DNA from 3 places in the Ferdinandcohnia jepli genome. Region 3 is predicted to be linked to each of the others. Evidence: riboswitches for the same ligand, from Rfam matches in the RefSeq annotation. Region 3 holds a riboswitch; each other region holds the start of a gene.

Region 1 (5,548 bases), on a different contig from region 3:
TCCGCTGCTTGAGCAATCATTACTTGGTCAAATGTCTCTGCTTGAGTGCCCTTTGCAATTGCAATTCCATCTTTATATATATAAGCTGTCTCAATAATCTTAGCCCGCTTTTTAAAGTGCTCCATGTTTTCCTTTAAGAATTTCTGAACTAGTACTGTATCTGCACCCTGTGCTCGTAAATAGGAAGCAGCATCAAATGTTCTTGAACCAGTTCGTAATGTAAAGCTCTTTGTATCTACGATTATTCCCGCTAATAGAGCTGTTGCCTCTAACATATCAATTTTCTTTCTCTTCGGTTGATACTCAAGTAATTCTGTGACTAACTCTGCAGTTGAAGATGCATATGGTTCCATATACACCAATAGCGGTGACTGAATAAATTCTTCTCCCCTACGGTGATGGTCAATAACAACTACTTTATCAATCTTCGATAAAAGCTTTTCTTCAATTACCATTGATGGTTTATGAGTATCCACCACAACTAGTAAAGTGTCGTTAGAGGCGATTTCAAGAGCTTGTTCTGGTGTAATAAAAAACGACCATAGCTCTGAATTTTCCTTTACTTCTTCTAAAAGTCGACCTACACCCGAATCAATTTCATTTAAATTTAATACAATATAACCGTCTTTATGATTCATCTGAGCAACCTTCAATATTCCCATTGCTGCTCCTATAGCGTCCATATCAGGGTATTTATGGCCCATTATAATGACTTTATCACTTTCTGTTACAATTTCCTTTAGAGCATGAGAAATAACACGAGCACGGACTCTAGTACGCTTTTCCATTGGATTGGTTTTTCCGCCGTAAAATTTAACCTTTCCGTTCGGAAGTTTAATAGCTACTTGGTCTCCTCCTCTACCCAATGCTAGATCTAAGCTTGATTGTGCCGCTACACCCAACTCCGGTAGCGTTGGTACCCCTACACCAATACCTATACTTAACGTAAGAGGAACGCTGTCCTTTGCGGTATTTTCACGCACATCATCTAAAATGGTAAATTTGGTTTTTTCTAATTGAGTTAATATATCTTCGTTCAACACAGCAATGAATCGTTCAGAAGATGTTCTTTTTAAAAACACACCATTTTCATTTGCCCAATTATTAAGTATTGAAGTCACTTGGCTATTTAATGCACTTTTTCGTTGGTCATCCATACCTTGTGTAACTTCGTCATAATTGTCTAAATAAATTACACCTAACACCGTACGCTCTGCTTCATAGAGCTGTTCAATCTCAATTTGCTCAGTTACATCGAAAAAGTACATAAGGCGCTCTTCGCGTTTGATAATCACCTTAAACTTTTGTTCGTGTAATGATATGGTTTCACTTTCAACCTCTTGTTTAATTAATGGCACAATAGCTTCACCTACATCGTATAAAGAACGGCCCACTAATGTATCAGCATCAAGACATGATGACAAATAAGGATTGGCCCACTCAATCTCATATTCATCGTTATAGAGCAGTATACCAATAGGCATTTCCATTAACGCCTCTTCCCCAACTTTCTTCAAACGATAAGAAAGTGTTGAAATATATTGCTCCATCTCCTTATTTAATAATAAATCTGCTTTGTACATATAAAAAACGACTAATCCAAGGAGCAGAAAACATGCTAACCCAATCACCCATTGAAAATAAAAAAGAAATGCAATTAGTAATGCTGTAATAATAAGTAACGCATAAATAGGGTAGCGAAATAATTTCCTTCTGTAAAAGTCTGGCATCTAATTTTCAGCTCCTAAAGCTTTGTTTTACTTCTTTTGGTTCACTCTATCTCGCAACTGGAATCCTAAATCAATTATACCTAAGATTCGAATAATATAAAGAAGAAATGGTGTAAGAATGGTTATAACAATTGGGATTGCCTTGGAAATTTTCTTTTGATGACAATAAAAATAGATAAATGACAACCCTTGTATCACCATGAATAACTGCAAGATAAAAAAGAAGTTAAGAAATGCAGTATAAGCAAAAGAACCTTTTTCTAATTCCATAAAACTTACTAATAAAATAAGTAGATAATACCATATGATGCTTTTAGGAAACGAAATATCCCTAAAAGGAGGAAATGGATTCATTTGTACCCGAAGTCTTTTTAGAATTGGATGAATGGCCAAAACTGTAATAAAACCCGAAATCATTGCTAGAAAAACAAATAAACTTGGAATTAAGTACTGCATCATTTCAAGTGATTCTTCTAATTGGAAAATGATATCTGTGTTAGCATCTGTACCTGTTGCCTGGACGATCTCCTCTGCCATTTCAAAGGATTCTCTTGAACCCTCAGTTAACATTTCAATTACATCAATTTGAAATACTCCAATTATAGCTATGTACATAATAAAGATTGAAGCAAGATAGGATAAAGTTGCACCTAGAAATAGCTCAATACCGTTTCTCTCTCTCCTAATTAACTCGCCTATTACAATACCAGCAACCCCAAACATCAGTGTGTGTGCAATCCCTAAAATTGACCCAAGTAATCCTGATAATAAAAACCCTATTACTAAAAATAATACACTCTGTTTAACTCCGTGTCTTACGGTAATAAGGATAAATGGGATAGGTAGTAGAAATGCAATCAAGGAGCCTAGTATGGGTACATATAAAGAAACAAGTAAGAGTACACAATACACGGCAATCAGCATTGAACCCTCTGTTAATATCTTCGTGTTTTTCACCTTTTCACCTCTAATAACTAAGAACAATATTTGCATGAAAATACTTCTTAAAATCTCCTTCTATTGTAAAGACTTAGCGGTAAGTGTTCAACTTTTGCGATTATGAGATTATCAAGAAAATGATATTTTCCCTTTACTTTTCCCTATTTTCTATTATGATAGTAGTAAATAAGTAAACGTAACCACTAGGGGAGCACAATGCTGAGAGTGAACGATTTTTCGTTCTGACCCTTTGAACCTGTTAGTTAATTCTAGCGTAGGGATGTGGAATTATTGAGAACTACTACCTTTTTTAAAGTTGTTCTCCTATGCGGTGCGTTTTGTTTATTACACACACCATATAGGAGGTTTTTTTATGAGAAATAGTAGATTACAAGCAATGATTGAGGCGGCAATTTTTGCGGCATTAGCTTTATTATTGGACCTAATTCCATCTATAGATTTTGGTCCTTCCATCTCTATATCATTCGCCATGATACCAGTGTTTATTGTCGCACTTAGATGGGGTTTTAAAATTGGAGTTCTTTCAGGCTTCTTATGGGGACTTTTACAAATTGTGTTTGATCCATGGATTATTCACCCTGTTCAGGGTGCTATCGATTATTTCTTAGCATTTTCATTTATTGGATTTGCTGGTCTATTTAAAAATAGTGTACAAAAAAACTTAAAAGATGGTAATAAAGGCAAGTCACTTGTCCTCATTATCTTTGCTATCTTAATTGGAAGTATTGCACGTTATTTCTGGCATTTTGTATCAGGGTTTATTTTCTTTGCCGAACAATTAAAAGGCTTTGAAGCAGTTTGGTTCTCATTAACTGCGAATGGAATAACTATGATTGGTGCTTTTGTATTTTGTTCAATCATTATGTCATTGTTAATATTATCTTCACCGAGATTCTTTGTTTTAAAGCAAACCGTTTAATACAAGGCCCCTACTTTGCTTTAGGGGCTTTTTTTACCTTCATTTATAGAAGCCTCAAGCTATTGCACTATAGATAAAAAACAAAGACCAAAGCGCAAGCGCCTTGGTCAGCCCCGACAGGCGCTGAAGCTGGACTTGGATAACTTTTTTCAAGTTATCAACATCATAAAATTTTATAATTTCCTAAACAACAAAAAAGCGATAGCTGTTATAGCCATCGCTTACTTATCTACTATTCACCTGCAACATATGGTAATAATGCCATTTGGCGAGCACGCTTAATAGCAACAGTTAATTTACGTTGGTATTTTGCGCTAGTACCAGTTACACGACGAGGTAAAATTTTACCACGCTCTGAAACGAATTTTTTAAGTAAATCTACATCTTTATAATCGATGCGTGAAATACCGTTTGCAGTGAAATAACACACCTTACGACGTTTTGCACGTCCACCTTTACGTCCACCAGCCATTTATATTCTCCTCCTTCCTCTTACTTTTTATCCGAATCAAATTTACAAGTTAGAACGGCAGATCATCATCTGAAATGTCAATTGGTTGTCCATCATTAGCAAATGGATCTTCGTCTACTCTTGTAAAGCCTTGATTGTTATTATTACGTTGTGGGTTCTGATTTTGTCCGTATGGAGAATAACCGCCTTGACCTTGATTGCCACCCTGGCTTCCGCCTTGGTTTCCACCATAGCCGCCACCAAAGTTTCCTCCACCACTGCGTTGTTGGTCATTTGCAGTTCTAGGTTCAAGGAATTGAACACTTTCTGCAACTACCTCAGTAACATATACACGTTTACCATCCTGGCCTTCATAACTTCTTGTTTGAAGACGACCATCAACACCAGCTAAGCTGCCTTTTTTAAGGAAGTTAGCGACATTTTCTGCTGGTCGGCGCCAAATCACACAATTTATGAAGTCAGCTTCACGTTCGCCTTGTTGATTCGTGAATGTTCGATTCACCGCTAGTGTGAAGGTTGCAACAGCTACTCCACTTGGGGTATATCGTAATTCAGGATCCTTCGTAAGTCTCCCTACGAGAACTACGCGATTCATCATCAGAACCACTCCTTTACAGGATATTCAAAACAGAGCATACGCTCTTTAAAAGTTAAAATTATTCTTCTTCTTTAACAATGATATGACGGATAATGTCTTCGTTGATCTTAGCTAAACGATCGAATTCGTTAACAGCTTCAGCGTTTGACATTACGTTAAGAATCATGTAGTAACCATCGCGGAAATCATTGATTTCATAAGCTAAACGACGCTTACCCCATTCTTTTACGTTTGTAATCTCCGCACCATTGTCAGTTAAAACGCCATTAAAACGCTCAACTAAAGCTTTTTTCGCTTCATCATCAATGTTTGGACGGATGATATACATAACTTCGTATTTTCTCATCACGTTCACCTCCTTTTGGTCTAACGGCCCTTATCAATAAGGGCAAGGAGCAATATTTTTCAATTACTCACAGAAAAAAATTATAGCATAACCACTTCTTATTAGCAAGTTGAATCTCATATTCTCTCTTTAGGGTACTGTTTCTTAAATATAGTTATGATATGATAAACTCTTCCATAAAATATGCATCTTAGGGGGATATCCATGAAAAAAACTATGGTTATGGCTTTTCTTGTCATACTTATTTCTTCAACTTTAATAGCATGTGCTAATTCAGATGAAGCAAAGGGTGATGAAAAAACCAATATAAAAAGCATTAAGCAAAGTGATATGAAAGAATATGTAGTTATAGCAAAGACTGGTCCAAACCCAGAAGACTATGTTTTTGAACCTGCTGAAATTAAAGTAGGAGTTGGAGAACAAGTTAAAATCACTCTCGAAAGTGAAGACGAACTACAACATGCCTTATGGCTACCTAGTACTGATAAACCTGAAATAATGAATGGTGAGTCATTTATCTTTA
Region 2 (5,548 bases), on a different contig from region 3:
GTGCCACATATCATAAATAAAATTAAGGCTCTCGTCTTCTTCAAGTTCATCAAGTGTCTTATCAATCCTTGTTAAGCAGATTTCACTCAGTGAGCACTGTGGATCAAGGTCAATTAATAATACTTTTTTGTTTGCTTCAGCAAGATGTAAGGCAATCTGATAAATACTTGTTGTCTTTCCAACGCCACCTTTATAGTTTCCAACAAATATCTTCTTCGCCTCTCCCATTTTTAACCCCCTCATTTTATATTCAATAAAATGTATTAGAAAAATAGGAAAATATTCTTAGAATTGCACAAGGCGCCCGCCTAACGGCGACAAGCATAAGACGAAATGGCTGGAAGGTTGATCTTTAACCTTCCTGACAGATTGGCTAGACCAAAGAACCGATGGCGCCTGGAGCTAGACACCAAACTTAGTTGTAGATTACAAACCTGTTAAAAAGGAAAAAGCAAATGTCAATAAGCAATGGTATGCTTTTAGATTGGTTTGCTAGTTAAAAGCATACGAAGCTTCCATTTTTAAGGAAAAAGCTTTCGAAGTTAATACAGGTTGAAAACTGGCTAGGCGCTGAGCAAAACAGCAATATTTTATGCTTTCTTATCTCTTAAAATAAAAAGCTGGTAAAGGCAAAATACCTTTACCAGCTTTTTTTAAACAAAAGACATTGGGGTTAATGCATAACAATGATTGAGTGGCCCGCTTCCCTTTCCAAGGTCAAGACCAGCCTCCAATGCTCCTGAAATGTACCTTTTTGCTTCTCGGATACTTGTTTTACTATCAAAACCTTTTGCTAGATTACATGCAATTGCAGATGAAAGAGTACAGCCTGTTCCATGTGTGTTAGGATTGTCTACTCTGTTTCCTGGAAACCAAATGAATTCTCCACTGCTATATAAAAGATCATCCGCTGTATCTTCAAGGTGGCCACCTTTTATTAAAATATTGCCTTGGTAGCCTTGAGATATTTTTACTGCTGCTTCCTGCATGTCTTCCTTCGTGCGAATTTGAATACCACAGAGTGCTTCTGCTTCATGGATATTTGGTGTAATAATGGTTGCTAGTGGTATTAGCTTAGTAATGAGCGCATCCATCGCTGTTTCACTGAGTAACCGGCTGCCACTTGTGGAAATCATAACTGGGTCAACCACGATGTTTTTAGCTTTGTACTCCTCAAGCTTTTCAACAATTTTCAAAATAATTCCAGGGGAAGAAACCATCCCTATTTTCACACTATCAGGATATATATCAGTCATAATGCAGTCCAGCTGTTGCCCGACAAAATCGGGAGTACAGTCTACTACCCCAAATACTCCTGTTGTATTTTGAGCAGTAAGCGCAGTTATTGCGCTCATGGCATACATATTATGTGCCGTAATGGTCTTAATATCTGCTTGAATCCCCGCTCCTCCACTACAATCAGAGCCTGCAATTGTTAAAACTTTTTTCATTTTGGCAGCCTCTCCTTTTCTTGAGTCATTTTTGTAGACAGGTCACGCAACACCTTACATGACCTTGCTATATCAGGCTTTGCAAAAATCGCTGAAACTACTGCAACTCCATCAACACCAGATCCGTTTAATTCATGGATATTGGTTTCGTTAATTCCACCAATTGCAACAACCGGAATTGACACAGCTTGACAGATATCTTGAACCATCTTGAACGTCATTGGAGTAGCGTCGTGCTTCGTTCCTGTTGGAAAAACAGAGCCGACACCAAGATAATCGGCACCAGATTGTTCGGCTTCGATGGCTTGCTCTACAGTTTGAGTAGAAACTCCGAGGATTTTATCAAGTCCAATCATGCTTCTCACAGTTGCCACAGGTAAATCTTCTTGCCCAACATGTACTCCATCTGCTCCACTCGCAAGCGCTATTTCAACATTGTCGTTAATCACAAAAGGCACTTTATATGTATCTGTTAGCTTCTTAATCTCTAAAGCTTCCTGTAAAAACGAATCATAATCTAGCGCTTTTTCACGTAACTGAACAAATGTTACGCCACCTTTAAGAGCTTCCTCTACTTGTTCAATTAGTGTTTGGTTTCCTGTCCACGCTCGGTCTGTTACTGCATATAAAAGCATATCTTTTTTATCTACCTTCAATTTTCATCCCGCCTTGTAATAATGTTTGATCTAGCTTGCTCATATAATCGATGAGGAACATTCGGAATGAAGAAGTCCCACCCTCAGTTGCTGAGACTCTATCAAAGGCGAGTTCACCACAAAGTCCCAGCGCACTAACTGCAGCTGCGGTACTCGGAAGGATTTCATTAGGATTCGCTCCACAGTATGCTCCTACAACAGCCGTAAGCATACATCCAGAACCTGTGATTTTAGCCATCATCGGGTGCCCATTTCTGATTACATATGCATTTTCTTCATTCGCAACAATATCAATCGCACCGGTTATTGCTACTACTGCTTTCGTTTGTGCACTAGCTGCTTTTGCAAATTGAATTGCTTCTGCCAGATTTTCTTCTGTCACTACATCTTCAGCTGCAGCATCGACTCCCTTTGTATTTCCGCTACCGGCATAGACAGTCTTAATCTCAGACATATTCCCGCGAATTACAGAGTATTTCACCTCTTCAAGCAGCTTGTAAACTGTTTGTGTTCGAAGTGTTGATGCTCCTGCCCCTACTGGATCTAAAATGACTGGATGACCTAATTCGTTCGCTTTTTTACCAGCAAGAATCATAGATTCTACTGTTCTTTCATTAAGCGTTCCTATATTGATTACGAGGCTACTACAAATACTTGTAATCTCCTCCACTTCCTTACTGTCATCAGCCATAATCGGTGAACCCCCACAGGCTAACACTATATTAGCGACATCATTCACGGTCACATAGTTCGTAATCGTATGTACAAGTGGCGTTTTCTTTCTAACATTTTCTACGATTTGTTCAAACAAGTTCATCTCTCCTTTTTGATAGTTGGATGTTTGCGAAGTTGGGAAAATAAAAAACGGCATACCCATAAGGATATGCCGCATGTATACACATACTAAATAAACTCCCTACGTTGGCATTATCCAAATCAGGTTCACGGGTCTAAGCTACATTTCGCTTACTCTCAGCCTGCAGGTGCAAGCTCCCCTTACTTTGATTAAATTTTTAAACAATTCAAGTATAACATAGATTTTGGGTTTGTAACTCTTAATAGTTACTAAACTTCCATCTCCAATGGGACTTCACATGTCCCATTTCTATAATGATTGCTCCATCTTTTCCAATTGTGAACCTACAAATTTTTCGAGTGCCACGAATGTTTTTTCTTCAAAAGGTGATTGTAAGTTCCCTTCCTTAAGAAGTTCTAGGAAGGATTTACTTCCTCCTATTTTACAAAGCCTGACATATGTTTCCCATGCTTTTTCAAAATTCTCATTTGACATACGCCAAAATTCAAGAGCACAAACCTGTGCGAGCACATAATCTAATAGATAAAATGGTACTTCGTAGATATGGATGACTTCTTGCCAAATGCCTCCTTCAACCAAGTAAGGTATCCCATCATGATCTCGATAAGGCAAATATTTTTTCTCTATTTCAGACCACAATTGTCGTCTTTCCTCTGGTGTTAAGTCAGGGTTCGCATAGACTTCATGTTGAAACTCATCACCTGCACATAGTCTTGGCATTTTCACGATACTGTCAGCTAAATGAACAAACTTATGTTTTTCTGCATCCTCTTTAAAAAAGTAATCCAACCAAGGATACACGAAAAACTCCATGCTCATCGAAAAAATTTCGGAGGCCTCCATGGTTGGGAAGAAATATTCAGGCTGCTCTTGAACTTGTAATGCATTATACGCCTGGAAAGCATGCCCTACCTCATGTACAAGGACCCTAATATCGTTAGAAGTTCCATTGAAATTAGCAAACACATAAGGGGCTTTTTGCTTCCATAAGAAGGTGCAGTAGCCAGTGTATGCTTTACCAGGTTTGTGAACTAAATCGAATAATTCACGTTCTGTCATTTCGTCATAAAAGCGTTTTGTTTCTAAAGATAATTCACTGTACAATTTCCTTCCTTGTTCGATGATCCATTCTGGGTCACCTTTTGGTATAGGGTTTCCTTCGAGAAACTGTACCTTTTCATCGTAAATCTTTACGTTTTCTACTCCGATTCTTTTCCCATGGTTTTCTACAATCTTAGATGCAAGTGGAACAATATGAGTCAGCACGTTTTCTCGGAATACCCGTGCTGCTTCTGCATCCCAATCAGAGCGATTCCAACGAAGGTAAGCTAATTCAGTGAAATTGCTAAACCCAAGTTCCTTTGCAATTCTAGTTCTAACCTTAACCAGGTCATCGAATAGCTTATCGAATTCTTCTTGATTTTTTGAAAAGAATTCATATTTTGCTTCAGTGGCCTGTTTCCTAACAGTTCGACTTGAGTTGCTGATAATATATTTATCAATCTGTGCTAACGATTTTTCTTCCCCCTCAAATAAAACCTTAGCATTTGCAATTAATTTCTGATAATTACTTGTTAAGCGGTTCTCCTCTGCAAGCAGGTCCATCACAACTTCGGAAATCGTCTTTACCTTTGATTCCGCAATATGAAACAGTTGCTTACCAAATCGTTTTTCTAATTCTGCTTTAAAAGGCGTTTCTACCAAAGCCCGATAATAATCAGCTTCTACATTTTCGTATTCTGGACCAAAGGTATTAAAAAACTCGTATTCTTTCTCATAAAAAGGGTCTGTAGTATCTAACGTGTGCCGAATATGAGCAATCATTTGAGCGGAATCATATTCTTCTCGAAACTTATTTATTTTTTTAATTGTACTTATTTGTTGTTCTGCATTGGCAGCTTCTTGAAATGATTTTATTAATTGTTTCATTTGCGCTTTTACATTTTCAATCGAAGGCCTTTCATATGTAAAATCTTTAAACTTCATAACTCTTCCCCCTTTTTATAAACCGACTAACCAGTTTATTTAATTTTACCACCTATGATAAGATTTTCCAATATTAATTTTCCATAAAAAAAAAGCGAATGTAAAAAATCCGCTTTATCCGCTCATATAAAGTAATCTTCACTCAATGTGCCCTGCTCAACCTCAACAATTTCCCTACTTTACCTCTAATTTTTGAATAGTTTAAGATGGCTGTTAACACTAGTAATTCCGCAAGCAATCCGATTGATTGGGCAAATGCACCAATTACTCCATTCCAACTTACAGACACCTTTACACCAATGAACAAAATAATAAACGTAATTACTAGATTCGTAGACTGTGAAAATATGGTCACTTTTGTTTGGCGTTGAAGCATTAATAAGCCATTTAAATAGTCAACAAATGGGAACACAATTGCTAAAATCATAAAGATTTGTAACGCTTCTAACGTTGCATCAAACAAACGCCCACTAACCCCCATCATCCTTTCAAGGAAGAAGGTCCCTGCACTTGTATAACAGATGATTGAAAGGACAACAACTGGTAAGAAGCTAATAAAGAGCGTAAATCGTTTTACCATTGATTCATGGCCCTTGTAAAAGTTAATAACGATTTGATGTGTATATGAAAGATAACTA
Region 3 (5,548 bases):
GTTATCTTTCCTATTCTTTGTATCTGACAGATATCTATGCTTGGGAGAAAACAATAAACAGCCTTTTCTCCTGTTGTTCAAAGAGATTAGGCTGTTTTCATGTGATGATAATTGCATATTGGTTGCATGTGTTATTAAATTGGAGTGATTTCTACATCTAAAACTCCAACACTTGGTTGTGCACCTAGTGCCTCAAAGGCCATTCTATGAAGATTAATTTTGTTTAACGGGAAGTTCTTCACCGTATCAACAACCGTGACAATAACTTCATGAGAAGGAACAAAAGAAAGATTTCTTACTTTTAAACGTTGACCGCATTTGAACGGACTTCCTTCAGCAACTGCAACTGTCATATTATTATCATATTTCCAACCAATTTCACATTTGGTTGGTACTCCACCCCAAGTCCAAGATGCCTTACCAATGATTGAATCAGTGTCCCTTGGCTGATACCAATATCCTGTTGGATATGGGACGTAATTATAGGATTGCTGCGGATAAGTAGGATAATAGGTAGTTCTTCCATCAATATATCCGTGACAATAAGGACAGTAGTGACCAGACATTTGATTACTCATTCCTCTTCTTCTCCCCCAAAAGCCGTATTTTACTAATTACTTCGTCTAATTAAATTATGTTATAGACACAGTTCTGGTTACAGTTGAGGAGGAAATAAGAAAAAGCTATTTAACTTTATTCAGCAGAAGTCCCCTACTTCTATAAGTGGGGGATGAATGCAAAAGGAGTATACAATTCAGTCAGTGTTAAAACTCCGACTGAATAAAGTTATAGTCTCCGGCGGATGCCTCGATTTTTAAAAGGAAGTCTTTCGAGCAAGCTCGAAAAAAATCGGGTGCAAATACACCAACGCGAATTTAATTTACTTTTGTCCTTTAAAATTCAACCAACTTAAAAATTCTTCTCCTGAAACATTTTAATCGCTGAGCTCTTCATAACGATATTTAAAATTACAAATCCAAAAATTGCCCCAGCAATTGAGCTAAAGATAAACGATGGTACGAATCCAAACAGTGCGGCTTCCTTGCCCATGATGAGTGTAGCTAATGGATAGCACGCAATAGCCCCTAGTATGCCAGTACCTATTATCTCACCTGTTAAAGCCATTGATAGTTTCTTAGTCTTTGAAAATAGATATGCTGCTAAAAAGGCACCAATCATACTACCTGGAAATGCAAATAATGACCCGGTTCCTAACATATTTCGTAATAGTGATACTGAAAAAGCCTGTAATACTGCATACCCAGGACCAAGGATAACAGCAGATAATACATTAATAAAATGCTGCATAGGAAATACCTTTGTAAAACCAATTGGTATTGAGAACAAATGACTTGTAATCGTTCCAACTGCTACTAGCATTGCTGTAACAGTCATTTTTAACGTTTTATTCATTAGAAATCCTCCTTTTAGTCCATTACTAAGCCGCCATCAACGACTAGATTTTGTCCTGTTACTCCCTTTCCCCATGGAGAGGCAAAGAAGAGTACTGCATTTGCTACATCGGAAGGTGTTGTCACCTGTTGCAATGGTGTCGACGATTTGATTAATTGAAAAACTTCCTCTGATGTTGCTGAACTTGCATCTGTTGTTTTGAGTAGCCCACCCGAGACCATATTAACTGTAATCCCATACGCTCCTAATTCTTTTGCCATGCTACGAGTAAACCCTAATAATGCGGCCTTGCTTGTATTGTAATCATGGTAGGCTACTACAGGGTTTTGAAATAGATTTGTTCCAATTGTGATGATACGACCAAACTTTTCTTCTCTCATATCAGGTAAAGCGGCTTGAGTAGTATGTAATGCACCCCTTACAGCACCCTCAAGCTGTGCTTGATAATCCTCCCATGAGATATCATCAGCGTTTTTCTTAGATATTGGATCAAATTTAAACTGAACTAATGCATTATTAATAACAGTTGTTACGGGTTTATCAAAGTATCGCTTAGCTTCACCAAACATTTGTTGGACTTGTTCTCGATTTCGAATATCTGCTTGAATGGCAATAGCGTTTTCTCCTATTTCTTCCTTCAAAGATAGTGCTTTGTCTTCACTTTGAAAATAATTTATTACTACCTTTGCTCCCTCTTGTGCAAAACCCCGTACAATTTCCCTTCCTAAACCACGTGCTCCTCCTGTTACCAGGACAACCTGATTATGTAGATTCATAGTCAAAACCCCCTAAACTAGTGTAAAGAACAACGCAAAAAAGCCAGGTCCATGTAAAATAGACCTGGCTTAAGTAGCGAGATAAAATTGCTAACTCTAACTCTACTTTCCTACGCCGGTATTACCCGGATCAGGTCCAAAGGGTTAAAAAACAACTGTTTTTCTCTCAGCCCAACCGGGCACCCCTAGTAGTTTGCGAATATTCTTTTTTTAAGTATAACGTGGTTACACAAAGATGTAAAGTAATAATTTGGTAAGGTGCGGTAAGTAAAACTGAGTAATAGTAAAGTTAGTAGTCACTTTACCCCTTTAGTTGCACAAAGAGACAAGCTATGTAAAAATAGATTAAAAGATTACTCTATTCGATCTTTTGAGAAATTTCTGTCGTTATAGGCGGAAATTCGTGTTTTTATTAAATTTATCTAGGGGGAACACTTCATGTTTAAAACAACTTTCTTAGAAGAATTAAAGGAACTTGCTAGTATCCAAGGAACACCTGGTCAAGAAATGAATGTAGTTAGAGCTTTAGTAGAGATGTTCAAGCCTTTTGCCGATAAGGTAGAAGTTGACCATATGGGTAATTTATATGCCTACCTTGAAGGAAATCAGCCTGGTCCAAAATTAATGATTTCCGCTCACTCTGACGAAATAGGCTGTGTTGTTCGAGATATTGACGACCGAGGATTCATTCGAGTTGAACGTACAGGTGGAGTTCTTGAGACACTTCTTATCGGACGTAAAGTAAATGTAAATGGGCACTTTGGCGTAATTGGTGTGAAGGCTGGACATTTACAAACTCCCGAGGAACGTAAAAAAGCACCTAGTATTTATGAATTATATGTCGATGTTGGTGCATCTTCAAAAGCTGAAGTTCTTGAAATGGGAATTGAAATCGGCGACCCAATTACATACATAAGTGAAATTGAGCAATTTACGAATAAAGATTTAATTTGCGGAAAAGCCATTGATAACCGTAGCTGTTGTGTCCTATTAGTGGAGCTATTTAAAACGTTACAAAGCCGTGACTTTAGCGGAACATTAGTTGGTGTTGTGGCTGTTCAAGAAGAAGTTGGATTACGTGGGGCAAAAGTGGCAACCTACAAACTAAATCCAGATTATGCAATCGTCCTTGATACGATACCTTGTGCAGATACTCCAGACAGTCTTGGTAGTGGTTATCCGGTTGGTATCGGTAAAGGACCTGTTATTCCTGCTTTAGCTGGAGGTTCTGTACGTGGTAACATTATGTCACCACAAATGAAAAAACTAATAACGTCTCATGCGAAGAAGCTAGAGATTCCTTATCAACTTGCCGTAATGACAGGAGCAACAACTGATGTAGCAGCTGTTCACATTGAGCGTGAAGGAATTCGTGCTGGGGCCATTACCGTAGCTCGCCGTTATTCCCACTCACCTGTTGAAATGGCAGATCTTAATGATTATGAACAAACGCTAACATTACTCAACTCACTAGTAAAAGACCTCGGAAACTGGGGAGAAATGAGCTTTATATAGTAATATACGGCCTGGCCATGCAGATATATTTTAGTGCAGAGGTTCAGGCCAAAAAAATGCTTATACCAACCTATCATTTCACATACTACTATAGAAATAGAAGCAAAGTTAGGAGCTAACCTAGTGGACAAAGATCGTGAGGAACAAACACAAGAAAATAGTAATGATGAGATGGACTGGGATGCTTTTTTTAAAAGTGACGATGATGAAGAATGGGAAAAAGAAAAAGCAAAAAAGAAAAAACGTAGAAGTCTTATTGTTAAATTAGTTAGTTTGTTACTTGTAGTTTCTATGACCGTTACAGGGTTACAGGTTTGGTTCAATGTATTCAACCTCCCTGCAATCCGCTTTGTTGAGGTTTCAAATCGACTATCAAATCAACATGAGGTAAAAGAATACAGGAAAGCAGTTGTAACGATTGAGTGGGCCGGTGTTAAAGGAACTGGTTTTACAGTGGATTCAAGTGGACTAATAGTAACAAATGAACATGTTGTTAACCATACAAACACTGTAACTGTTCAATATCGATCTGGTGATTCATACACTGGCAAAGTTATTGCAAAGGATGCAAACCTCGATATAGCCATTGTCGATATTGAAGCTACTAACCTCCCTACTCTTGAACTTGATAATGCTGATAAGGATTGGAGTAATGAAAAAATCATGTTTATAGGTAATCCTCTGTCTTTTACTCAAATTGCAAATGAGGGTGAAATAAAAGGAAATGTTGTCTTACGTGATTGGGAAGTTCCTGTTATGATGATTGAAGCACCGATTTATCGCGGAAATAGTGGTAGTCCAGTGATTAACAAGGACGGAAAGGTAATTGGTGTAATTTTTGCGACACTTCCTAATCCGACTATTGAAACGGAAGAAATTGTAGGTCTTGCTGTACCTTCCAGCCACATTCTAAAATTACTCGAAGAAGTTGAATTTAAAACGGAGTAAAAATGCTTTTTAATTTTATCATCTTCGAAAAGAAGTTTGCGTCCCTGCCTTCCTTGGTAAAGGGATTACTTTTTGTTTCTAAACAATGTAAAAATGCCTCGTCGCATATTCTTGACGGTCCAAATCTTTGGTAACAAAAATCATGTTGCATGCAGCAGTTATCAACGGCATTCGTTGGTGGACCACTTCCCCCACATCCTGGTCCGCACCAACGGTATCCAGGCATACAAAAACCAACTCTCCTTCTTTTATACATAGAAAAACCCTTCCTTCTCGGTTTGTTTTTACTAAAATATGAAACACAAGTCGAGAAAGATAGGGCTATTGTAAAATCTGGGTAATTGTTTTAAATACGGTCTATATCTTCAATAACTAACCCTTCTACATGATGCTTAGACATTTCTTTTCGTATCTTCCTGTTTTCTTTCGATTCGAAAAGAATATCAAAATCGTAATCTTCGGGATACAGATCCTCGGCTTTTATATATAGAGAAAGCCTTTTATGATTAAAGAGTAACCTCTCGCCTTTTACCACCACTTCTACTTCACCTTTATCATTAGCTGGTTTGGAGACTATGCCATATTGATCCAAAGAAGGGATATTTACATTATCTCCTCTTTTAAAAATAGACGCCTCGTTTGGTTTCTTTTCAATCTTTCCATGCTTTTGCTTCTGTACATACTTAGCATTCATCGCAAGCTGAGAGCTTAATTCATTGATAGTAAATGGACTAGCGTCTCGATATTCCTTCGTTTCTCCATAGGTGATTTGATGTGCGCGTTCAATTAGGAATGGATGCATTCCCAATTTCAATGCAATCGTAAATGCTTGGCTATCGCCACCTTTACCAATGATAAGGCGGTATGTCGGTTTTAATGTGCTCGCATCAAACTCC

What was found. A riboswitch is a leader RNA that binds a small molecule or an ion and turns the genes downstream of it on or off. The one in region 3 is predicted to bind thiamine pyrophosphate.
Positions count from the first base shown of each region.
Region 1: another riboswitch for thiamine pyrophosphate. It lies ahead of thiT (energy-coupled thiamine transporter ThiT); the one in region 3 lies ahead of AB3M96_RS18500 (3-oxoacyl-ACP reductase).
Region 2: another riboswitch for thiamine pyrophosphate. It lies ahead of thiM (hydroxyethylthiazole kinase); the one in region 3 lies ahead of AB3M96_RS18500 (3-oxoacyl-ACP reductase).

Region 1 covers NZ_JBFOKR010000035.1:199-5,746, reverse strand. Annotated here, with positions in the region: gene AB3M96_RS23055 (DHH family phosphoesterase) at 1-1,730, opposite strand, end outside; gene AB3M96_RS23050 (YybS family protein) at 1,758-2,723, opposite strand; TPP riboswitch at 2,865-2,967, shown strand; gene thiT (energy-coupled thiamine transporter ThiT) at 3,043-3,609, shown strand; gene rpsR (30S ribosomal protein S18) at 3,842-4,081, opposite strand; gene ssb (single-stranded DNA-binding protein) at 4,131-4,679, opposite strand; gene rpsF (30S ribosomal protein S6) at 4,738-5,025, opposite strand; gene AB3M96_RS23025 (cupredoxin domain-containing protein) at 5,230-5,548, shown strand, end outside.
Region 2 covers NZ_JBFOKR010000003.1:140,496-146,043, reverse strand. Annotated here, with positions in the region: gene AB3M96_RS04250 (ParA family protein) at 1-228, opposite strand, end outside; gene thiD (bifunctional hydroxymethylpyrimidine kinase/phosphomethylpyrimidine kinase) at 654-1,451, opposite strand; gene thiE (thiamine phosphate synthase) at 1,448-2,107, opposite strand; gene thiM (hydroxyethylthiazole kinase) at 2,094-2,924, opposite strand; TPP riboswitch at 3,003-3,114, opposite strand; gene AB3M96_RS04230 (M3 family oligoendopeptidase) at 3,213-4,910, opposite strand; gene AB3M96_RS04225 (multi antimicrobial extrusion protein MatE) at 5,053-5,548, opposite strand, start outside.
Region 3 covers NZ_JBFOKR010000018.1:51,376-56,923, forward strand. Annotated here, with positions in the region: gene AB3M96_RS18490 (RlpA-like double-psi beta-barrel domain-containing protein) at 135-578, opposite strand; gene thiW (energy coupling factor transporter S component ThiW) at 910-1,413, opposite strand; gene AB3M96_RS18500 (3-oxoacyl-ACP reductase) at 1,428-2,189, opposite strand; TPP riboswitch at 2,280-2,386, opposite strand; gene AB3M96_RS18505 (M42 family metallopeptidase) at 2,628-3,704, shown strand; gene AB3M96_RS18510 (S1C family serine protease) at 3,828-4,652, shown strand; gene AB3M96_RS18515 (Parvovirus coat protein VP1-like protein) at 4,639-4,878, opposite strand; gene AB3M96_RS18520 (hypothetical protein) at 4,802-4,993, shown strand; gene AB3M96_RS18525 (endonuclease MutS2) at 4,999-5,548, opposite strand, start outside.